Regions from separate parts of the Arthrobacter sp. T572 genome, predicted to be linked through region 1. Evidence: riboswitches for the same ligand, from Rfam matches in the RefSeq annotation. Region 1 holds a riboswitch; the other holds the start of a gene.

The links. A riboswitch is a leader RNA that binds a small molecule or an ion and turns the genes downstream of it on or off. The one in region 1 is predicted to bind glycine.
Region 2: another riboswitch for glycine. It lies ahead of gcvP (aminomethyl-transferring glycine dehydrogenase); the one in region 1 lies ahead of gcvP (aminomethyl-transferring glycine dehydrogenase).

Annotation. Positions count from the first base shown of each region.
Region 1 covers NZ_JBRAZQ010000002.1:944,075-955,589, reverse strand. Annotated here, with positions in the region: gene ACUYMZ_RS05680 (threonine/serine exporter family protein) at 1-351, opposite strand, end outside; gene ACUYMZ_RS05675 (peptidoglycan bridge formation glycyltransferase FemA/FemB family protein) at 371-1,690, opposite strand; gene ACUYMZ_RS05670 (lipid II:glycine glycyltransferase FemX) at 1,787-2,875, opposite strand; gene ACUYMZ_RS05665 (DNA/RNA non-specific endonuclease) at 3,045-3,866, opposite strand; gene ACUYMZ_RS05660 (L-serine ammonia-lyase) at 3,905-5,317, opposite strand; gene gcvH (glycine cleavage system protein GcvH) at 5,520-5,906, opposite strand; gene gcvT (glycine cleavage system aminomethyltransferase GcvT) at 5,961-7,094, opposite strand; gene gcvP (aminomethyl-transferring glycine dehydrogenase) at 7,106-9,952, opposite strand; glycine riboswitch at 10,135-10,231, opposite strand; gene ACUYMZ_RS05640 (TetR/AcrR family transcriptional regulator) at 10,326-10,865, opposite strand; gene ACUYMZ_RS05635 (MFS transporter) at 10,940-11,515, shown strand, end outside.
Region 2 covers NZ_JBRAZQ010000002.1:4,085,167-4,096,681, forward strand. Annotated here, with positions in the region: gene glyA (serine hydroxymethyltransferase) at 1-1,232, opposite strand, end outside; gene gcvH (glycine cleavage system protein GcvH) at 1,229-1,612, opposite strand; gene gcvT (glycine cleavage system aminomethyltransferase GcvT) at 1,633-2,754, opposite strand; gene gcvP (aminomethyl-transferring glycine dehydrogenase) at 2,766-5,606, opposite strand; glycine riboswitch at 5,765-5,864, opposite strand; gene ACUYMZ_RS20140 (PucR family transcriptional regulator) at 5,962-7,455, opposite strand; gene speB (agmatinase) at 7,621-8,619, shown strand; gene ACUYMZ_RS20150 (purine-cytosine permease family protein) at 8,616-10,067, shown strand; gene ACUYMZ_RS20155 (aldehyde dehydrogenase family protein) at 10,095-11,515, shown strand, end outside.

The sequences.
Region 1 (11,515 bases):
AACGTTCTTCAGCCCCAAGGCGGCCGTCACGGCGATCATGCTGGTTTCGACTTCGAGCGCGCCTGCGCCGTAGCGGAACATCGCCTCCGCCAGGTGCAGGGCGAAGTCGATCGTTTTGCGGGCAGAGGCATCGACTCCGGCCGCCTGGATGGTGGGGTTGGCGTAGGGGCTGCCTGCCAGCCGGTCCACGATGTTCATGGGCGCGGTAGGCGGGCTGTCCCCCTGGACCAGCCGCATCAGCATGCGCTTGGCGTTGGCGTTCTGCCGAACCTGCGATGGGCGCAGCGGTTGGGTCTTGGGCAAGCCGTCCGTGTGAGGCCTGCCGCCGTTGCCCTCCGGGCGTTCAGTCACGCAGCATTCCTCCTTTGCATCAGTTCTTCCTGAGGAACTTTCCAATCACCGGCAATTGCTCCGGCTTCCGCAAGTTTCCCAGAACGGTCTGGGCGGCTCCTGCGAGCTTCCTGACCGTGCGGTACGCGGTGTATTTGACCGGGCTTACCGGCATAACAAAGTCGCCGATCAACTGGACGACTTCGCCGCCGAAGCCCTTCTTGAACTCGTACCCACCATGGCCGGTTTCATCCTGCCCCTGGATACCAAAGGTTCCATAGAAGTTGTAGCGCGAGTAGCCGTTGTTGAGGGCGTGCAGCATCATTCCCCAATAAAGGGACGTTGCCCCGTTGAAGTAGATGTAATCCTGGACCGTGCCGCCGATGACGCACGTGAGCTCATCGCCGGAGCACGCGAAGTGGATCGCGGCCACCGTTGCCACGCCCACGGAGTCCGGGAAGCGTTCGATGTCCTTGAGGCTGCGTTCATAGCTGTCCACCAGGTCCTGGACGACCTTGACCCGGTTGGCTTTCTTCTTGCTGCCGGTTTCCTCGACCTCCCGTTTTAGGTCCGCCAGCGTCTTGGACTCCGCGTCGAGGCGCTCGGTGATGGAACGGCGGTATTCCGGGATGTTGATCTTGGCCATCATGAGCTTGGTGAACTCATCGGAAGTGTTGCGGAGCAGTTGCTCGTAGTACCCGCGTTCCCGGTAGGTGAAGCCCTTTTCGTCACCGGCCGTCTTGAGTGCATTGTAGAAATCGTCCAGCGTTTCCAGCGTGGCCTGTTCCAGGTAGACGCCGTTCTTCTCCGCTTTTCGGATGGCCTTCCGGGTGCGGTAGTTCATGCCCATGATGAGCTCTTCGGAGTCCGCAACCCCGTCCAGGGTCTTAATGAACATCCAGTTGATGTTGGCGAAGTTCATGTCGAAGCCCTGGTGCTTGAACCCGAGACCTTCAAGTTCCTTAAGAAGCGGCCGGTTGTCTTCGACCTCCGGGTGCTCCGCGCCGTCCTCGTCGCGTGCGAGGTACTTGACGTTGGGCGAGATGCGCAGCTCCGCCGCTTTTTTCTCTGCCGCGTGCTTCTTAAGGAGCTCGACGACGGGCCTCACCGCTGCGGCGTCGCTGTAGTCCATCAGTGGTCCCTTGGCGCACTCAGCAACCTTGTAGCCGAGACGGTTGGCGGTGTAGACGAGCTTTCCGGCGGCAATGAGGCTGCCGCCGCGGGTGACGCCGAAGAGCTCCACTTCCTGACCGCGCGCTCTCTGGAAACGGGTGAGGTCCATGGATTGGATGAAGCTCGCTTGTGGGTGTCCCTTGGCGAAGGTCTCGAAATCAGCGTCACTGAGAATTACGAATTCCATGTCGGTTCCAGCCTCGATCGGAGTCAAAGAAAATACCTCATCTTGTTGGATGTGCACCCGTTGGTGGCCGGGGCGGGCCGTGCTTCGGGTTGCGGTCTAGTAGAACTGTCCACCGGTGCGCATGGTTTCGAGTCGGCGGAAGACTTTCTCCGCACCTTTGAGCCACAGTTTGTACCGGACAGGTCCCAGAACGAGGTCGTAGCAGCCCACGAAGTCCGTGACGGTCTTGGTGAAGCTGGTTTTAAAGGATCCCAGTCCGTACAACGGATGGGACTTGTCCTTGATGCTTGCAGAAGGGGGTGTGCCGCAGAAGTCGTACTCCACGCAACCCAGTTCCTGCATGCGCTGGATGGCGGCCCACTGGACCAAGTGCGAGTCACCGTATTGCTTGCGGTTCTGGGTGGAGCCGCCGTCTTTGTAGGTGGCCTTGGAGCCGTAGTTGATCACGAACGCACCGACGCTGGGCTGGCCATCCTCGTAGACAAAAAAGAACTGACCTTGGCCCCTGCTGCTGAATCCGCCCCAGAACGCGGCGTAGTACTCGTAGCTCCGCAGAGGCATGGCGCCTTTGGCATTCACCGTGTTCTGCATGAGGGCATAGAGCTTGCGGTAACTGTCCTCGCCGGCTTCTTCCTGGACTACCTCGCAGCCCTCGCGCTCCGCGCGGCGAACTGCGTTGCGGGCGCGCGATGAGATGCTCCGCAGAACCTCGTTGGCGGGCGCAGAGATGTCCAGAACAGCTGTGAAGTCGTTCGACTGGATGTTGGGGGCCTTAACCAGGCCGGAAGCCTTTAGTTGCGCAGTCACTTCAGGTGACTCCACGACGTCGGGCTCTATCTTGATGGTGAAGACGTTCAGTTTATGTTCTTTCGCCAAACGGGCGACGGCGTCCAGCATCGGCTTGATGTCCTCGACGGACTCGGCATCGGGGCCCTTGATCAGGTACCAGAGGCGTCCCAGGACAGGAAACTTCTTCTCCAGCAGCAGGTTGTAGCTGGAGTATCCGGCGGTCTCGATGACGAGCCGGCGGACCAGCCAACCGTTCCCGTCCTTCACTGCAGCATAGGCGTCCGACTGCAGCATGTTGCCGCCGTTCGGGTTGGCAGTGACGTGCTTGTCCCAGTTATCGATTTCCTCGGCGGTGGCAAAGCGGGCAGTAAATTCTCGCAAGGTGGCCGTGTCCAATCTCAGGGTTCAGTGCAGGGTTCAAGCGGTGTTCAGGCATAGTGCGCATGCGGACATGCAGAATCAAGTCTATCGGGCATGGGTATATGACCCGATTCCCGGGTAGCGGCGCTCCGGCGCACATCAGTGATGCTTCTTGGGAGAGCCCAGAGCCAGGCGATCATCCGGGTCAGAGCCGGATCTGTTCCATGCTCTCCAATTGGATGGCCTTGGGGGCTTTCCCCAATTCCCGCTGGCCGCTGGCGAGCCGATCGGCGTTGGTCAGCCGGCTCAGGCTCAGCCCGGTCAGGTCTGCGATCTCACCGACAGGAACCTGGAAAGTCCTGAACGGACCAAGGGGTGGCGGTTCTCCCTCCAGGAGGCGCTGCGTCAGAGCCTTTTTCAACTCAACCTTGCCCAACAGTGGCGACTGGTCCAGCACGAAGCCGGCAGCGCCGAGCGTTCCATCGTTGGTCCAAGCTGCGATTTTCCAGAATCTTTTGGGGATCTTCACGCCCCTGTATTCGGAATCGTCGTCGGCAAAGACCGGCCCGGTGAACACGCTGAGCTTGGCGTCGTGCGCGTCGGCGTGGCCCAGCACATGGTCTTCCAGCCCTACCCAAAGTTCCTTGCCTTGGTTGAAGTCATCCACTTGGGGTGCTGCATTGGTGAATGCGAAAGTGTCCTGATTCGCTTTCTTGGCCGTAGCAGCATCGCCCCACACCGGATCGAGCCGCCGCACCAGGTGTCCCCGATCGAAGGCGTTGTTCTTGTAGACGTCCGGCCCCGCCTGCTGCTCCCGGGGTATGCGCTCGTCAAAATGCCACGTGCCCTCCCGGGCCAAAGGATTCAGTTCCCTGCCGCTGATGTTGACTCCAACAATCGCCGCGAGCTTCCGGGCAGCCCGGAAGCGCACGGAGAAGTGCGTGTAGTCCAACAAAGTAGTCGTTGCCGACGGACTGGGCAGCTCCAGGCGTGCCCGCAAGAAATCCCGGTCATATCCCCCGCTCATGCATACAGCATGGCACTAGGCACCGACAGCGAACAGACTCAGCATTCGACGACGTTGACGGCGAGGCCGCCCATCGCGGTTTCCTTGTACTTGTGGGACATGTCCTTGCCGGTCTCGCGCATCGTGACGATGACCTCGTCCAGGGAGACCCGGTGCGTGCCATCACCCCACAACGCCATCTTGGCGGCGTTGATCGCCTTCGCCGCAGCAATCGCGTTCCGCTCAATACACGGAATCTGCACCAACCCGCCAATCGGATCACACGTCAAACCCAGGTTATGTTCCATCGCGATCTCCGCCGCGTTCTCCACCTGAGCCGGAGAACCACCCATCACCTCAGCCAACCCCGCAGCAGCCATCGACGACGCCGACCCCACCTCACCCTGGCACCCCACCTCGGCACCGGAAATCGAAGCCTGCTCCTTGTACAACACCCCCACCGCACCAGCAGCAAGCAGGAACCGCACCACCACATCATCCCGGTCAGCCTGCGAGGCCTGATCCATCCCCGGGGCGTAATGCAACGCGTAATACAGCACCGCCGGGATAATCCCCGCCGCACCATTGGTCGGAGCCGTCACCACCCGCCCACCGGAAGCGTTCTCCTCATTCACCGCCAGGGCGATCAGGTTCACCCACTCCTGCCAATACTTCGGATCATTGCGGTCCTTGTCCTCCTTCAACAACCGCTCCAACCAATCAGGCGCACGACGCTTCACCCGCAAACCGCCCGGCAACACACCCTCACGCTTCAGACTGGTCTCAACGCAGGCCTCCATCACAGACCAGATATGCAAGAGCCCTTCCCGGATCTCCTCCTCCGACCGGGACGCCCGCTCATTGATCAACATGATGTCGCTGATCCGCAAGCCCTTGGACGAGCACCGCCCCAGCAACTCCGCCGCCGTCCGGAACGGCAACGGCAACTCAGCCTTGGACTCCTCCAACTCAGCCCGCGCCGTGTCTTCCTCGCCCTCACGGACAATGAACCCACCACCCACCGAGAAAAACGTCGCCTCCCTCAGCACGTTCCCCTCAGCATCAGAAACAGCGAACTTCATCCCGTTCGTATGCCGCGGCAACACCGTCAACGGATGCAACACCATATCCTCCACCGCATACGGCAACTGGACACCGTCACCGGAAGCACCGGCCAGATTTAAAACACCCGTCTCAGCGATCGCGGCAAGCCGCTCCTCCACTTCCTCGGGGAGGATCAGCTCAGGGTGGTAACCCTCCAAACCCAGCAACGTTGCTGTCATGGTTCCGTGGCCACGCCCGGTCGCCGCCAACGAACCATACAAATCAACCCGCAACGAAGCCACCGAGCCGAGAACCCCCTCGTCCTTCAACTCGCCGGCGAACACCGCCCCGGCACGCATCGGCCCCACAGTATGCGAGCTCGACGGGCCAATGCCCACGGAGAACAGATCGAAAACACCAACAGCCATAGCCGGGATCCCTTTTATACAGCTTGAAAACGGTCCGGCAGATGGTCCTGCCGGATGGCCGCTACCGCTTGTGGCGGAAGACGACCGAAGTACGACGCCGGATGGCCCCCAAAGGCGGCAATCCGGCGTCGCAATTTTATTGAGTTACTACAAGTCCACGCTACGCCTGCCAGCGACGGTGGTGCCCTTCGGAACGGGCGGCTTAACCCAGGTCTCCGCCGTTCTTGGAGGCGTATTCCTCTGCCGACAGCAGCGGGCCGTCAGACTCGGCAGCGACCTTGAACAGCCATCCCTGGCCGTAGGGGTCGTTGTTGATGAGTGCGGGGTCGGACACAACGGCGTCGTTGATCTCCGTGACCTCACCGGTGACGGGCGAGTACAAGTCCGAGACGGACTTGGTGGACTCAACCTCGCCACACGTCTCGCCTGCAGTCACGGTGGAACCGACCTCGGGCAGGTCGACGTACACGATGTCACCCAGCGCGTCGGTGGCAACCTCGGAGATGCCAACAGACACCGAGTTTCCCTCCCCACGCAGGACCCACTCGTGTTCGTCGGAGTACTGAAGTTCAGGCGCTACTTTGGGCATTCTGTTTCCTAACTGTGGTTGATCAAAAACTATGACAGGCTCGGGCCTGCCTAACTACTTTTGGCGCTTGTAGAAAGGCAGTGCGACTACTTCGAACGGCTCGGGCTTCCCGCGAAGGTCTACATCCACAGCAGTCCCGGGCTCGGCCAAAGCAACGTCCACATAAGCGAGGACCACAGGGTACCCGAGCGTCGGGCTCGGCTGGCCGGAGGTCACTTCGCCAACAACGGCTCCGTCCTTCACTACGGGGTAGTGCGAGCGGCCGGCACGTCGACCCAGGCCCTTGAGGCCCACGAGCTTGCGACCAGTAGAGGAACCCGCGCCGGAGGCCTTTAAGGCAGCGAGTGCTTCCTTGCCAACAAAGTCGCCTTCCTTGGACAGCGCCACAACGGGCCCAAGTCCGGCAGCGAACGGATTACCTTCGCGGGAGAGCTCGTTGCCGTACAGGGGCATGCCGGCCTCGAGGCGCAGGGAGTCGCGCGATGCAAGGCCTGCCGGAACCAGTTCACCATCCTCCGCAACAGCCGAAATCGCCTGCCACAGCGCGGCGGCGGATTCGTTGGGGACGAAGATCTCGAAGCCGTCTTCGCCGGTGTAGCCGGTGCGTGCCAGCAGCAGGTCCTGTCCGGAGCCGGCCACCAGGAAAGTCACCTCGACTGCGGCGTAGTACTTCAGTTCCGTGACCAGCGGGTGCTGCTCGGCCGGAACCAGGCGCAGCAGGATCGCTTCCGCAAGCGGCCCCTGAACGGCGATCAACGACGTCGACGATGAAGCATCCTCGACCACGACATCAAAGCCCGCGGCGCGCTGCAGCAGTTCAGATGCGACCACAAAGGCATTGCCGGCGTTCGGCACCACCAGGAATTTATCGGCACCACGACGGTACACAATCAGGTCGTCGATGATCCCGCCGTCTTCCTGGCAGATCAGGGAGTACTTGGCTTTTCCGTCGGCCATGGCGGAGATCTTGCCCACCAAGGCGTAATCCAAAAACTCCGCTGCCTGCGGTCCGGTGACCCAAACTTCGCCCATGTGGGAGAGGTCGAACAGGCCGGCGGACTTCCGGACGGCGTGGTGTTCAGCCAGCTCGGAGGTGTACTTAAGCGGCATCTGCCACCCACCGAAGTCCGTGAAAGACGCGCCGAGCTTCTTGTGCTCCTCGTAGAGGGCTGTGTGCTTCTCAGTCATTGCCATTTCCCTTAGTTCTCGAACGCTTCGATTGGCGGGCAGGAGCACACCAGGTTGCGGTCGCCCGCTGCACCGTCGATGCGTCCCACCGGCGGGAAATACTTGTCCTGCTTCAGGTGGTGGACGGGGAAGGCGGCCTGCTCACGCGGGTACGCGCGGTCCCAATCGGAACTTACGACGGCGGCTGCCGTGTGGGGTGCGCGGCGAAGCGGGGAATCCTGCACGGAGAAGTCGCCGTGGGCCACCTGGTCGATTTCCTTGCGGATGGTGATCATGGCTTCGATGAAGCGGTCGATCTCCACGAGGTCCTCGGACTCCGTGGGCTCCACCATGAGGGTGCCGGCAACCGGGAAGGCCAGCGTGGGCGCGTGGAAACCGAAATCGATGAGGCGCTTGGCCACATCTTCCGCGGTAACGCCGGTCTTGGCCGTCAGTTCGCGCAGGTCCAGGATGCACTCGTGGGCCACCAGGCCGGCTTCGCCGGTGTAGAGGACCGGGAAGTAATCGTTGAGGCGTGCTGCGATGTAGTTCGCCGCCAGCAGTGCGGACTTGGTTGCTTCAGTGAGGCCCTGGCCCCCCATGAGCTTAACGTACGCCCAGGAAATCGGGAGCACACCGGCCGAGCCGAAGCGCGACGCCGAGATCGGGACATCGTTACCTTCGGTCCAGGAGGCAGCATCCCCCGGCATGAACGGCGCGAGGTGTGCCTTGGCAGCAACCGGGCCAACGCCGGGTCCGCCGCCGCCGTGCGGGATGCAGAAGGTCTTGTGCAGGTTCAGGTGGGACACGTCGCCGCCGAACTTGCCCGGCTGTGCCAGGCCAACGAGTGCGTTGAGGTTGGCGCCGTCGATGTAGACCTGTCCTCCGGCCTCGTGGACGGCGTCGCAAACCTCGCGAACGTCGGCGTCGTAAACACCGTGGGTGGACGGGTAGGTGATCATGATCGCCGAGAGAACGTCGCGGTTGGCTTCGATCTTCGCCTTGAGGTCAGCGTGGTCGATGGTGCCGTCAGATGCGGTAGCGACAACAACGACCTTCATGCCGGCGAGCACAGCCGAGGCGGCGTTGGTGCCGTGGGCCGAAGCCGGGATCAGGCAGACGTTGCGCTGCTGGTCACCCCGGGAGTGGTGGTAGCCACGGATCGCGAGGAGGCCCGCGAGCTCACCCTGCGAGCCGGCGTTCGGCTGGATGGAGACCTGGTCGTAACCCGTGATCTCGGTGAGCTGGGCTTCGAGGTCTGTGATCAACTCGCGCCAGCCAGCGGTCTGGGAGTCCGGGGCGAACGGGTGGATCGAGGCGAACTCGGGCCAGGAAATGGCTTCCATCTCAGCGGTGGCGTTGAGCTTCATGGTGCACGAACCGAGCGGGATCATGGTCCGGTCCAGCGCGAGGTCGCGGTCGGAGAGCTTGCGGATGTAGCGCAGGAGCTGGGTCTCGGAACGGTGCGTGTTGAACACCGGGTGCTGCAGGTAATCGCTGGAGCGCTCAACGGAAGCTTCGAGCGCGAAACCCTCCACGGATTCCAGTACCGGGGCGCCGAACACTTCAAGGACACCGCCGACGATGTCGGCTGTAGTGGTTTCATCAACCGAGATACCCACAGTGTCCGCGTCGACGCCGCGCAGGTTGATGCCGCTGGCCTCTGCGGCAGCGACGAGCTCGGCGCTGCGGCCCGGTACGCGGACCGTGATGGTGTCGAAGAACGAACCGTGCAGGACCTCGACGCCGGCGGCCCTCAGGGAGGCGGCAAGGGTGCGGGCGTGCTGGTGCGCCGTCTCGGCGATTGCCTTCAGTCCCTCGGGACCGTGGTAGACCGCGTACATCGAAGCGACGATCGCGAGCAATGCCTGCGCGGTACAGATGTTGGACGTGGCCTTCTCGCGGCGGATGTGCTGCTCACGGGTCTGCAGCGCCAGGCGGTAGGCGGGGACACCGGCGTCGTCCTTGGAAACGCCCACCAGACGGCCCGGCATGGAACGCTCCAAGCCCTTCTGGACGGCCATGTAGGCGGCGTGCGGGCCGCCGAAGAACAGCGGCACGCCCAGTCGCTGGGCGGAACCCACGGCGATATCGGCGCCCTGCTCGCCGGGAGGAGTGATGAGGGTGAGCGAGAGAAGATCGGCTGCGACGGTGACCAACGCGCCCCGCTCTTTCGCCGCGGCGATCACGGCGGAGTGGTCGAAGACTCGGCCGGAAACGCCCGGCTGCTGGAGGACGACGCCGTTGATGGCACCTTCCGGGAGGCCGAGGGAAAGATCAGCGACCTCAACCTCGAAACCGAGGGCCTCGGCACGGCCCTTCACGATCGCGATGGTCTGCGGCAGGCAGTCGGCGTCCAGGACGGTCTTGCCATCCTGGGCAGCCTTGTTCTTGTTGGCCCTGCGCATCATGAGGACGGCTTCGGCCACGGCGGTGGCTTCATCCAACAAGGACGCGTTGGCGATCGGCAGGCCAACAAGGTCCTGGACCATGGTCTGGAAGTTCAGAAGTGCCTCAAGACGGCCCTGGGAGATCTCGGGCTGGTACGGGGTGTAAGCGGTGTACCAGGCAGGGGACTCGAGGATATTGCGGCGGATCACCGGCGGGGTAATGGTGTCGTAGTAGCCCTGGCCGATCATCTGTACGGCCGTCTTGTTCTTTGCGGCCAGCTTGCGGAGTTCCGCCAGGACCTCAACCTCGGAAAGGGCGTTCTGGAGGGTCAGCGCCACGTCCTGGCGGATGTCGTTGGGAACCGCGGTGTCAACGAGCGAATCGACGGAGTCGTATCCGACGGACTTCAGCATGGTTTCAACGTCGGCCTGGCGGCGGGCACCGATATGCCGGTCAACGAAGGTGGTGGAGGCAGAACTAACCGTCACGAAGGAACTCCAATACTTGGGCGGCGCGTGGGTACGCCGCAGCTACTCGGGTTCCTCCCCGCTCTGTATTGGACCTGAGAGTTTCCGCGCGTTGTCTGCACAACGATCGCTTGCACCGTCGGTGAGCACGGTAGGCCCGCGCCGGTGGTGACGCGTTCCTGCCTGCTGCTTTCCAGAGTTGCCTCGCCGCGGCGGTGCATGGGCCTGAGAGATTCCTGGGGAGGGTTTGCTCCTACGGCGCCTGCATCACGTACTGCAGGACTCTCCCGCCGCAGATCAAAGGCTTGTTCAGTTGTCTGTGGGCGCTGGGAAGGCGCGCCACAAGGCTTAATTGTCCTACGCGGCGGGCGCCGCCGCAAATGGTGCAGGCGGCCTATGCCCGCAGGCGCTCCAGCACCTTCAGGAGAATCCCGACGTCGGCCTCCCGCCTGCCGTCGCCCGTCTCCTGGCCGCCCTCGAACATCGCGTTAAAGTACAGCCCATCCCCCATGTAGCTGACAGCCTTGGCCACGTCGGGCCCCACATCCTCAGCCAGGACATCCAGCCACTGTTGCTGGATACCGGCGAACCGCCGTCGTGTTTCCTCATGGGCGACCTCCGCCAACCGGGTCGCCGCCACGAAGGCCCGGTCCATGGGCGTCCCCGCCCACAACGAAGAGCGGATGAAGTAGGCAGCCGCTCCATCGGGAGCAGCTTTCATCTGTTCAATGTCTTCCTGCGCGAGGTTGTCGAGGCGTTCCAACAGCGCCGCGATCAGCGCCTCCTTGTTAGGAAAGTGGTAGAGCAGCCCGCCCTTGGAGACACCGGCGCGCTTGGCTACGGCGTCGAGCGTGGCGGCCCGTTCGCCGACCTCGATCAGGAGGGCTTCGAAGGCATCCAGGACCGAGTCCTTGGCTACTGGTTTTCGTGGCATGGGTTCCATCATCCCCTATTGCTGTGGGCATTCCGAAGTTGAAACTATACCGTCCAGACGGTACAGTTATTGCCATGTTCACCCAGTCTTCGACCCCAGCAACCCCTGTCCGCCAGCAGTCCGCGCAGGACCGGGCACCGTGGCGCGACTGGGCAGCACTGGCCCTGCTGATGGTCCCGGTGCTGCTGGTCGCCGTCGACAACACCGCCCTCACCTTTGCTCTTCCGGAAATCGCCCGGTCCCTGGAAGTTGGCGGTGTCCAGTTGCTCTGGATCGTGGACTCCTACCCGCTGGTCCTGGCCGCCCTGTTGGTCTCCATGGGCAACCTCGGCGACAGGGTCGGACGACGGCGGCTGCTCATGATCGGCAGCACGGGCTTCGCGGCGGTGTCGGCTGCTACAGCGTTCGCGCCGTCCGCCGAGTGGCTGATTGCCGGCCGCGCCGCCCTGGGCGTCTTCGGCGCCATGCTGATGCCCTCCACCCTCTCCTTGATCCGGAACATCTTCACGGATCCCAACCGTCGCAGGCTCGCCATCGCGGTGTGGGCCGCCGGCTTCTCCGGAGGCGCTGCGCTGGGCCCCATCTTTGGTGGCTGGCTGGTGGAGCACTTCTGGTGGGGTGCCGTGTTCCTCGTGGCGACCTTCCTGCTG
Region 2 (11,515 bases), 3.1 Mb from region 1:
GCGTCGGCGATCAATGCTTCGGCGATGATGTCCGCAACCTCGCGGAAGGCTGCTTCGCCGAAACCGCGCGTCGCAAGCGCGGGAGCGCCGATGCGCAGGCCGGAGGTGACCATGGGCGGACGGGGGTCGAACGGGACGGCGTTGCGGTTGACGGTGATGTCGATCGCGGCGAGCCGGTCTTCGGCTTGCTGGCCGTCGAGTTCGCAGTTGCGCAGGTCCACGAGGACCAGGTGCACGTCCGTGCCGCCGGAGACCACGGAGATACCGGCCGCGGCGACGTCGGGCTGGACCAACCGCTCGGCGAGGATCCGGGCGCCTGCCAGGACGCGCGACTGGCGCTCACGGAATTCCTCGGACGCGGCGATCTTGAACGCCACGGCCTTGCCTGCGATCACGTGCTCCAGCGGTCCACCCTGCTGGCCCGGGAACACAGCCGAATTGATCCTCTTGGCGATGTCGGCGTCATTGGACAGGATGATGCCACCGCGCGGACCGGCGAGGGTCTTGTGCGTGGTGCTGGTGACGACGTGGGCGTGCGGGACCGGCGAGGGGTGCAGGCCCGCGGCCACGAGGCCCGCGAAGTGCGCCATGTCCACCATGAGGTAGGCGCCAACGGAGTCGGCGATCCGGCGGAACTCGGCGAAGTCCAGCTGCCGCGCGTATGCGGACCAGCCGGCCACGATCAGTGCAGGCTTGTGCTCCTGCGCCAGTGCCTCCACCTCGGCCATGTCCACGGTGTGGGTGTCCTCCCGGACGCCGTACGGGACCACGTTGTACAGCTTGCCGGAGAAATTGATCCGCATGCCGTGCGTGAGGTGTCCGCCATGTGCCAGGTTGAGGCCCATGATGGTGTCGCCCGGCTTGATGAGGGCGTGCATCACGGAGGCGTTGGCCTGCGCACCGGAGTGCGGCTGGACGTTGGCGTATTCGGCGCCGAACAGCGATTTGATGCGATCGATCGCGAGCTGTTCGATCACGTCAACGTGTTCGCAGCCGCCGTAGTAGCGCTTGCCCGGGTAGCCCTCGGCGTACTTGTTGGTCAGCACCGAACCCTGCGCCTGCATCACGGCAACCGCGGTGTGGTTCTCGGAGGCGATCATTTCCAGGCCCCCGCGCTGGCGGCCGAGTTCGTCGTCGATCTTTGCCGCGATCTCGGGGTCCAGCGTGGCGAGGTCGGCGTCCAACGACGGCGATACAACCTGCTCGAATTCAGTCACCGATACCGGGTTCACAGTTCGCCTCCGTTGGCTGCTGCGTATTCCTCGGCCGTCATGAGCGGACCTTCTTCGGTGGCGGCGACCTTGAAGAGCCAGCCGGCACCGTAGGGGTCGTTGTTGATGAGGGCGGGATCGTCGACGACGGCGTCGTTGATCTCGGTCACCTCACCGGTCACGGGCGAGTAGAGGTCGGAGACGGACTTGGTGGATTCCACCTCGCCGCAGGTCTCCCCCGCGGTCACTGCGGAGCCGACCTCGGGCAGGTCCACGTAGACGATGTCGCCCAGGGCGTCCGCAGCAACGGCGGAGATTCCAATACCCACCGGCCCGCCGCCATCTGCAGCAACCCATTCATGCTCAGCCGAGTACTTCAGCTCGGCAACAACTTTGCTCATATCAATTCCTTCTCTCGTGACTACTTTTGGCGCTTGTAGAAAGGCAGCGCGACGACTTCGAACGGCTCCGCCTTTCCGCGGAGGTCGACGTCAACGGTGGTGCCCGGGGCGGAATGCTCGACGTCGACATACGCCAACGCGACCGGGTAACCGAGCGTGGGACTCGGCTGGCCGGAGGTCACCTCTCCGATCAGGGAACCATCCTTGAGGACCGGGTAGTGACCGCGTGCTGCGCGACGTCCGGCACCTTTGAGGCCGACGAGTTTCTGCCCGATCGTGGTTCCAACACCGGCAGCCTTGATCGCCGCCAGTGCTTCCTTGCCCACGAAGTCCCCCTCCTTGGACAACGCCACCACGGGACCGAGCCCGGCTGCGTAGGCGTTGATGTGCCGGGAAAGTTCGTTGCCGTAAAGGGGCATGCCGGCTTCGAGGCGGAGGGAGTCGCGGGCTGCCAGGCCGGCGGGGATGAGTCCGTGGCCTTCGCCGGCTTCGAGCAGCGCCTCCCACAGGGAAGGTGCATCGGCGTTCGGGACGTAGATCTCGAACCCGTCCTCGCCCGTGTAGCCGGTGCGGGCCAACAACAGCTCGTCACCGTTGATCGAAACCTCGACGGCGGCGTAGTACTTCAGCTCCGTGACCAAGGCATGCTGCCCGGCCGGGACGAGCTTCAGCAGGATCGCTTCGGCGTTCGGGCCCTGGACCGCGATGAGGGACGTCTCAGCGGAGGCGTCTTCCACGACAACGTCGAAACTGGCGGCGCGCTCGAGCAAGGCCGCGGCGACAACCGCAGCGTTCCCCGCATTCGGAACCACGAGGTACTTGTCCTCGGACCGACGGTAAGAAATGAGATCGTCGATGATTCCGCCGTCGGAATCGCAGATCAACGAGTACTTCGCCTTCCCGTCAGCGATCGCGGACAACTTGCCCACCAAGGCGTAGTCCAGGAACGCGGCAGCTTCCGGTCCGGTCACCCAGACTTCGCCCATGTGGGAAAGGTCGAACAGGCCAGCGGCGTTACGGACTGCGTGGTGCTCGGCGAGTTCGGAGGTGTACTTGAGGGGCATCTGCCAGCCACCGAAGTCCGTGAAGGAGGCGCCGGCTTTCTTGTGCTGCTCGAAGAGAGCGGTGTAGTTCTCAGACATAGTCGGGTTCCTTAGTTCTGAAAGTCTTCGATCGGAGGGCAGGAGCAGACCAGGTTGCGGTCACCCGCCGCACCGTCAATCCGGCCCACCGGCGGGAAGTATTTGTCCTGCTTGAGGCTCGGCACCGGGAAGACGGCCTGCTCACGCGGGTAGTCGCGCTCCCAAACGGAATTCACGACGGCGGCTGCCGTGTGCGGCGCGTTGCGAAGCGGAGAGTTCTCCACGGAGAAGTCACCGGCAGCAACCTGCTCGATCTCGGCGCGGATGGTGATCATGGCCTCGATGAAGCGATCGATTTCGGCGAGGTCCTCGGACTCGGTCGGCTCAACCATCAGCGTGCCTGCAACCGGGAACGCCAAGGTCGGGGCATGGAAGCCGAAGTCGATGAGGCGTTTGGCCACGTCCTCGGCCGTAACGCCGGTGCGTGCGGTCAGTTCGCGCAGGTCCAGGATGCACTCGTGCGCCACGAGTCCACCATCGCCCGTGTAGAGGATCGGGAAGTGCTCGTCCAGGCGGGAAGCAACGTAGTTGGCGGCCAGGAGTGCCGACTTGGTGGCTTCGGTGAGGCCTTCGCCGCCCATGAGCTTCACGTAGGCCCAGGAAATCGGGAGCACGCCGGCCGAACCAAAGCGGGAAGCCGAGATAGCCACGCCGCCCTCGGAGGAAGCCTTGTTGGCATCACCGGGCATGAACGGAGCGAGGTGCGCCTTCGCAGCAACGGGACCAACACCGGGTCCGCCACCGCCGTGCGGGATGCAGAAGGTCTTGTGCAGGTTCAAGTGCGAGACATCGCCGCCAAACTTGCCCGGCTGGGCCAAACCGACCAGCGCGTTGAGGTTCGCGCCATCCACGTACACCTGGCCACCGGCCTCATGCACGGCATCGCACACCTCAACCACATCGGCATCGTAAACACCGTGCGTGGAGGGGTAGGTGATCATGATCGCCGAGAGCACGTCGCGGTTGGCCTCGATCTTCGCAGCCAGGTCAGCGTGGTCGATCGTGCCGTCGGCAGCGGTAGCCACAACCACGACCTTCATGCCCGCAAGCACGGCCGAGGCAGCGTTGGTGCCGTGGGCCGAAGCCGGAATCAAGCAGACGTTGCGCTGGTCATCGCCGCGGGACAAGTGGTAGCCGCGGATCGCGAGGAGACCGGCCAGCTCACCCTGGGAACCGGCGTTGGGCTGGATGGAGACCTGGTCGTAGCCGGTGATCTCCGTCAGGTCGGCTTCCAAACCAGTGATCAGCTCACGCCAACCCTCGGTCTGGGAGTCCGGAGCGAACGGGTGGATCGAGGCGAACTCCGGCCAGGAAATGGCTTCCATCTCGGCAGTGGCGTTCAACTTCATGGTGCACGAACCCAACGGGATCATGGTCCGGTCCAGCGCGAGGTCACGGTCGGACAGCTTGCGGATATAGCGCAACAGCTGCGTCTCGGAACGGTGCGTGTTGAACACCGGGTGCTGCAGGAAATCGGAAGTGCGGACCACGTCGGCGGACAGTTCGAACCCGGCGGCGTCCCCTACCGGACCGGCACCGAAGGCGACGGCGACTGCGGAGAGGACTTCCGGCGTCGTGGTTTCATCGACGGAAACGCCCACGGTGTCCTCATCGATGTAGCGGAGGTTGATGCCGCGCGCCTCGGCGGCACCGATCACCTTGTCCGCCTTGCCGGGAACGCGGACGGTGAGGGTGTCGAAGAAGGAGTCGGAGACGAGTTCACGGCCTGCCTTCTGCAGCGCGGTAGCCAGCACACGGGCGTGGCCGTGGACGGTTTCGGCGATTGCCTTCAAGCCTTCAGGGCCGTGGTAGACCGCGTACATCGAGGCAACAATAGCGAGCAGGGCTTGTGCCGTGCAGATGTTGGACGTGGCCTTCTCGCGGCGGATGTGCTGCTCGCGGGTCTGCAGGGCGAGGCGGTACGCGGGCACGCCGGCGTTGTCCTTGGAAACACCGACGATGCGGCCCGGAAGCGTGCGCTCCATACCGGTGCGGACAGCCATGTACGCGGCGTGCGGGCCGCCGAAGAACAGCGGAACGCCGAAGCGCTGGGCGGTTCCGACGGCGATGTCCGCACCTTGCTCGCCCGGGGGCGTGATGAGGGTGAGAGCCAGCAAATCGGCGGCCACAGTGACCAGCGCGCCGCGTTCTTTCGCGGACGCGATCACGGGAGCGTGGTTGAAAACCCGGCCGGAAACGCCCGGCTGCTGGAGGACGACGCCGTTGATGTCGCCGTCGGGCAGTCCTGCGGAAAGGTCCGCAACGAGAACTTCGAAGCCGAGTGCCTCGGCGCGGCCCTTCACGATCGCGATGGTCTGCGGGAGGAGGTCGGCATCCAGGACGGTCTTGCCGTCCTTCACAGCTTTGTTGGCGCGGCGCATCAGCAGCACGGCCTCGGCCACTGCGGTGGCTTCATCAAGGAGGGAAGCGTTGGCGATGGGCAGGCCCGTGAGGTCCTGGACCATGGTTTGGAAGTTCAGGAGCGCTTCGAGGCGGCCCTGGGAAATCTCCGGCTGGTAGGGCGTGTAAGCGGTGTACCAGGCCGGGGATTCGAGGATGTTGCGGCGGATGACCGGGGGCGTGATGGTGTCGTAGTAGCCCTGGCCGATCATCTGGACGGCGGTTTTGTTCTTCGCCGCGAGCTTGCGGAGTTCGGCCAGGACCTGGGTCTCGCTCAGCGCCTTTTGCAGGGCGAGCGGCGATGACTGGCGGATGGAATCGGGAACGGCCACGTCAACCAAGCCATCGACGGAGTCGTAGCCGATGGCCTTGAGCATGGTCTCAACATCGGCCTGGCGACGGGCGCCGATATGCCGGTCCGCGAAAGCGGTTGGGGAGGATTTAACAGTCAAGAGGAACTCCAGGATTCAGGCGCCCGCTGAGCGCCATGGTGAATATGGGTTCCTCCCCGCTCTGTATTGGACCTGAGAGATTCCGTGGACTGTGTTCTTGGCAAGGTCCACTTGCACCGTCGGTGAGCCCGGTTGCCCGGACTGCTTTCCAGAGTTGCCTCGCCGCGGCGGTACATGGGCCTGAGAGATTCCTGGGGAGGATTTGCTCCTACGGCGCCTGACTGGATGTACCCGGCAGGACTCTCCCGCCGCAGATCAAAAGCGTGTGCGCCACCTCGGTGACACGCTTCACACCATAGCGGCTGGTCGCTGACAATGGCAAGGCGGACGTTTCCCGCTGGGTTTGAAGAAGGGCCTAACCGTGCATCGCCTCGTGGATTTGCAAGGCCAGCCAGAGCTGCGCCAGCGTTGAGGTTTCACCCATATCCAGGCCTGTCAGCTCACCGATTTTCCGGATCCGGTAGATGATGGTTTGCCGGTGCGTGAAGAGGGCGGAAGCCGTCTTTTGCCACGAGCGTTGTGAGTTGAGATAGGTTTTCAGCGTGACCATGAGGTCACCGTCCTGGCGCTGCTCGTATTCGAAAACCGGGCCCAGGAGCCGCTGGACCAATGCGCTTCCTTCCTCGAATCCGGTCAAACCCAGCCAGCTTGGCCCTTGGGCGTACCGGGCAAGCCCCAGTTTGTTCGCCTTGGCCGAACCCAGCGCCCACAACGACTCCTGCAAGGCTTGTTGAAGCCCGCCCACCGCGGATGCGGAGCTCACACCGATGGTGGTTCCCAAGCCCGTACAGTGGATCAGCAACTCGTCCGCCAAGTCAGCCGCGACCACCACGTGGAGCCGGTCGTTCCGCCTCAGTGAAGCTGCCGATGTCGCATGCCGCCAGAGTTCGATGTGCACGCTTGCCAGCTTGTCGGCGTCGTCCGCGGACATCGAGGCGACCACGAAGCGTTGCGGAGGGACCTCGAACGCCTCCAGTCGCCGCTCCATTTCCGCTGTCCCGAGGCGGCCATCCAGCGCCTGCAGCAGGAACTCACCGGCCAGCCGGTGGCGGCCTTCGAGCGAGAGGACAATCCGGGCCAGCTGCAGTCCCAGCACGGTTGCGGCATGCAGGAGCACGACGGCGTCAGGGTGCGGTTCGCTGCCCGGCAGCACCACCAGCAGCGCGTTCGCGTGGGTGGGAATGGCCATGGTGAGGACGTGCCGGCCGCGGATCCGGTGCCACTGGAAGTTCTTGCCCGCAACCGAGACCTGGCCCGGGTGCGGCGACCATTCCTCCACAAGGAATTCCGGCAGGGACTGCCCCTCGGGGTGCCATGGATGGAGGCAACGGCGGTCCACCACGAACAGCTCCGAATCCAGCTCCGTGGCGAGCCGCAGCACCAGGCTTTGCCAGTGGTCCTCCGAGGCGCCGGCCGTGCGGAGGAGGTCGTACACCCGGGCCGTCTGCCGAAGCCGCCGCGATTCCTCAAGCAGCGACGACTCGGCCACGGACCGCGCAATGGCGATGAACGGGAGCGGGTATGGGATGTTGATCAGGGGCAGGGGAAGCCGGTCGCAGGCCTGCAGGAATTCCTCCGTCAGCGGCGGCGCGTGCATCTTCTCGCCAATCGCCAACGCACTGGCACCGGCATCCACCAAGGCCTCTGCGAGCGCCACTTGACCGTCCGGGTCCGCCGGGATCGAGAGCCCGTTGGTCATCATGAGTTCGCCGCCGGTGACCCACTCCCACAATCGCGGCAGGTCGGAAGTGTGGGCCCACGTGATGCGGTTGCCGGTGCCGCTGGCGCCGGCCAGGAGGGTCAGAGCGAGCTGCGGCTCGGCCACGAGTTCGGCGACGGTGATGGCCATGGATGATGACTCCTGGGTCTTGTTTCGGGGCCTTTAGACGTTTGTCTAAACACCCCGACCATTTGTAGTCAATGTACCGCTATCCGCAGTGATCGGGGTCACCAAGAATTGAGTTATGCACTTCCCGCTCAACGGCGAGCACCCAGCTACTCGAAGGATTCAGCCATGACCACGCACCAGCCCATCGGCCCCGTAGACGCAACCAAGGTTCCCCGCTACGCCGGCCTCGGCACCTTCGCCCGACTCCCCCAGATCGACCGCGTTCCGGACTACGACATCGCCATTGTCGGCGTGCCGTTCGACGGCGGAACCTCCTTCCGGCCCGGCGCCCGTTTTGGCCCTGCCGCGGTTCGCGAGGCATCGCGTCTCCTGCGCCCCGGCTACCACCCCGAGCTCGACGTCGAGCCCGTGTACGAAGCCCAGGTCGTTGATGCAGGCGACATCGCCTGCACCCCTTACGACATCACCCGCGCCGTTCGCGAAATCGAGGAGCAGGCCCTGCCCCTCATCAGCGAATCGAAGCGCTTGGTAGCCATCGGTGGCGACCACACCATTGCCCTGCCGATGCTGCGGGCACTGCACAAGGTCCACGGGCCGGTTGCGCTCCTGCATTTCGACGCCCACCTGGACACGTGGGACACGTACTTCGACCAGCCGATCACGCACGGCACCATCTTCCGCCGCGCCTTCGAGGAGGGCTTGCTGGTGGAGGACAAGTCGATGCATGTGGGTATCCGCGGACCGGTATATGACCGCAACGACTTCCTCCGGGACCACGAGTTCGGCTTCCAGATCATCCGCTGCTCGGACCTGGACGTCATGGGTGTTCCGGCGGCGATCGAGCGGGTCAAGGAACGCCTTGGCGACACGCCTGTCTATGTCTCGATCGACATCGACGTCCTGGACCCTTCCTACGCTCCCGGCACCGGCACCCCGGAGATGGGCGGGCTCCACTCCCGCGAACTCCTTGCCCTGCTCCGCGGTTTGGACGGCATCAACATCGTCGGAGCAGACGTGGTGGAAGTCGCTCCCGCCTACGACCACGCAGACATCACCACGGTGGCCGCAGCCACGCTGGTCTTCGACCTCCTCGCCCTGATGGTCAACCGGAGCAAGGCCTCCGAAATCCGTGAACTCGAATCGGTGTCCCGGAGCGCATCATGAGTACGCTGTCATCCACGAAACAGGCAACAGAGGTTCCGCGGCTTGAGGACAAGACCATCCAGCCGATTCCCCTCAACGAACGCCACGGCAAGGCCCGGGACCTGTTCACCATCTGGTTTGGTTCCAACATCATGATCATGACCATCGTGACCGGCGGCCTCGCAACCACGGTGTTCGGTTTGAGCTTCATCCCCGCGATCGTCGGCATCATCATCGGCAACCTGCTCGGCGGCATTTTCATGGCCCTGCACTCTGCTCAAGGACCCCAGCTCGGGGTTGCCCAGATGATCCAGACCCGCGGCCAGTTCGGTTCGTTCGGCGCCCTGTTGATCGTGGTGATCGTGGTGGTCATGTACGTGGGATTCTTCGCCGCCAACCTGGTGTTCGGCGGCGAAGCGTTGGCCGCCGTCAGCCCGGGAATCAGCGTTGACGCGGGCATCATCATCATCGGTGTGGTCAGCGTCATCGCCACGATCTTCGGCTACCGGCTCATTCACGCCTACGCCCGTATTTTGAGCGTAGCGGCAGGCTTGGCGCTGCTGCTGGCTTTCGGCTGGATATTCCTTGTGCATGGTCTTCCAGCCAACTTCCTGGAGCAAGGCAACTTCAACTGGGTGGGCTTCATGGGCACCATCTCCGTCTCGGCCCTGTGGCAGTTGGCTTACGCGCCCTACGTTTCAGACTATTCCCGCTACATGCCGCAAGGCACGGGGTCCGCCCCGGCCTTCTGGGCTTCTTACTCAGGCTGCGTACTGGGTACGCTCTTCCCCATGCTCCTGGGTGCCTTGGTTGGCACGTTGGCAGTGTCCATGAGCGCCGGCGACGTAGAGATCGTCGGCAGCCTGGGCACCCTCCTCCAACCCTGGACACTGATCATCGTCGGCATCTTCTGCCTGGGCGTAGCAGCCTCCAACGCCATGAACCTCTACTGCGGCGTCCTCTGCGCACTGACCATCGGACAGACCTTCAAGCCCACCTGGCTTCCCCGCGCGAAAACCCGCAGCGTGGCCGCCGTCGTGCTCTTTATCCTTGCTGTCTCCATCGCCCTGTTCGCCCGCGACAACTTCATCCTCTTCTACACCAACTTCCTGTCCTTCCTGATGTACGTCCTGGTCCCCTGGACCGCCATCAACCTGGTGGACTACTACCTGCTGCAGCACGGCGAATACCGCGTAGAGGACTTCTTCAAACGCGACGGCGGCGTGTACGGGCGGTTCAATTGGGTCGCCATCGGTTCGTACATAGCAGGCGCCCTGATCCAGGTGCCCTTCTCAGCAACCGCCATCTACACCGGGCCGCTGGCTGCGGCCATGGGCGGTGTGGACATCTCCTGGATCGTCGGCCTGGTGGTCGTCGCACCGCTTTACTACGTTGCGGCCCGCCTGTTCGGCAAGAAGACAGAAGCCGCCCCCTTTCCATCCAGCTCCCTCACCCCTGACCTCATCTGACCAGACCTCATCTGAAAGCGAAGCATCATGACCACCACCCAGTCCGAGACGTTCACCGTCCACCGTGCCGAAGGCACCTCCGATGTCTCCGCGGTCCTTCCGCCCACCGGGCACTTCATGAATGGATCCTTCGTTCCCGCCGCTGCTTCCGGCAACCTGATCGAGGTCGTCAATCCCGCCACCGAGGAAATCATCACCTCTGTCCAGGCGGGCACCGCGGCCGATGTGGACGCCGCGGTGGCAGCCGCCGTCGAAGCCCAGAAAACCTGGGGTGCCACCACCCCGAAGGAGCGCGCAGACGTCCTGAACCTCATCGCGAACATCATCGAAGCCAACCGCGAGGCATTTGAAGTCATCGAGTCCGCCAACACAGGCAAGCCATTGGCGGTCGCCGAAGACGACGTGACCAGCACCATCGATACCTTCCGTTTCATGGCCGGCGCCTCCCGGACGCTGACCTCCATGGCAGGTGGGGACTACGCGACCGACCACACCTCCGTGATCCTTCGTGAGCCGGTGGGCGTGGTTGGCGTCATCACCCCGTGGAACTACCCGCTCCTCATGGCCGCCTGGAAGATCGCGCCTATCCTGGCTGCTGGCAACAGCATCGTCATGAAGCCCTCGGAACAGACGCCGCTCTCCACGCTGAAGCTCGTCGAACTCCTGGCCGGTCGCATCCCGGACGGCATCCTCAACGTCGTGACCGGCCAAGGCCGGACAGTGGGCCAGCGGCTGTCGGAGCACCCCGATATCGCACTGGTGGCGCTGACCGGCAGCGTCGTCAGTGGCCAGGCCGTTGCGGAAACGGCGGCCCGTTCCGTCAAACGCGTCCACCTTGAGCTGGGCGGCAAGGCTCCCGTTGTGGTGTTTCCCGACGCCGACCTCCGGGCTGCCGCTGCCGGCGTCCGGAACGCCGGGTACTGGAACGCGGGCCAGGACTGCGGTGCAGCCTGCCGTGTGCTGGTCCACGAGTCGGTGGCCGAGGAATTCACCCAACACCTGGTTGAAGAGGTGGGTTCGCTGGTGGTGGGTGCCCCGGATGCCGGGGACACGGTGGAGATGGGCCCCATGATTTCCCGGCCGCACTTCGAACGCGTCAAGGAAGCGCTGGCAGAAGCCCGTTCCGCGGGACTGACCATCGCCCTTGGTGGGTCCGCTCTTGAAGGGACCGGCTTCTTCATCGAACCGACCGTCATCACCGGCGTTCCGGCGGGAGCGCCCATAGCGACGCACGAGATCTTCGGCCCTGTGGTCACCGTGGAATCCTTCAGCAGCACCGAGGAAGCCGTGACCCGCGCCAACGAGAGTCCCTACGGCCTCTCCGCCTCCGTGTGGACCAAGGATTCCAGCCTTTCACTCCGCGTCCCCAAGCAGTTGGACTTCGGCACGGTATGGGTCAACGCCCACCTGGTGCTGGCGAACGAGGTTCCCTGGGGCGGGTTCAAGGG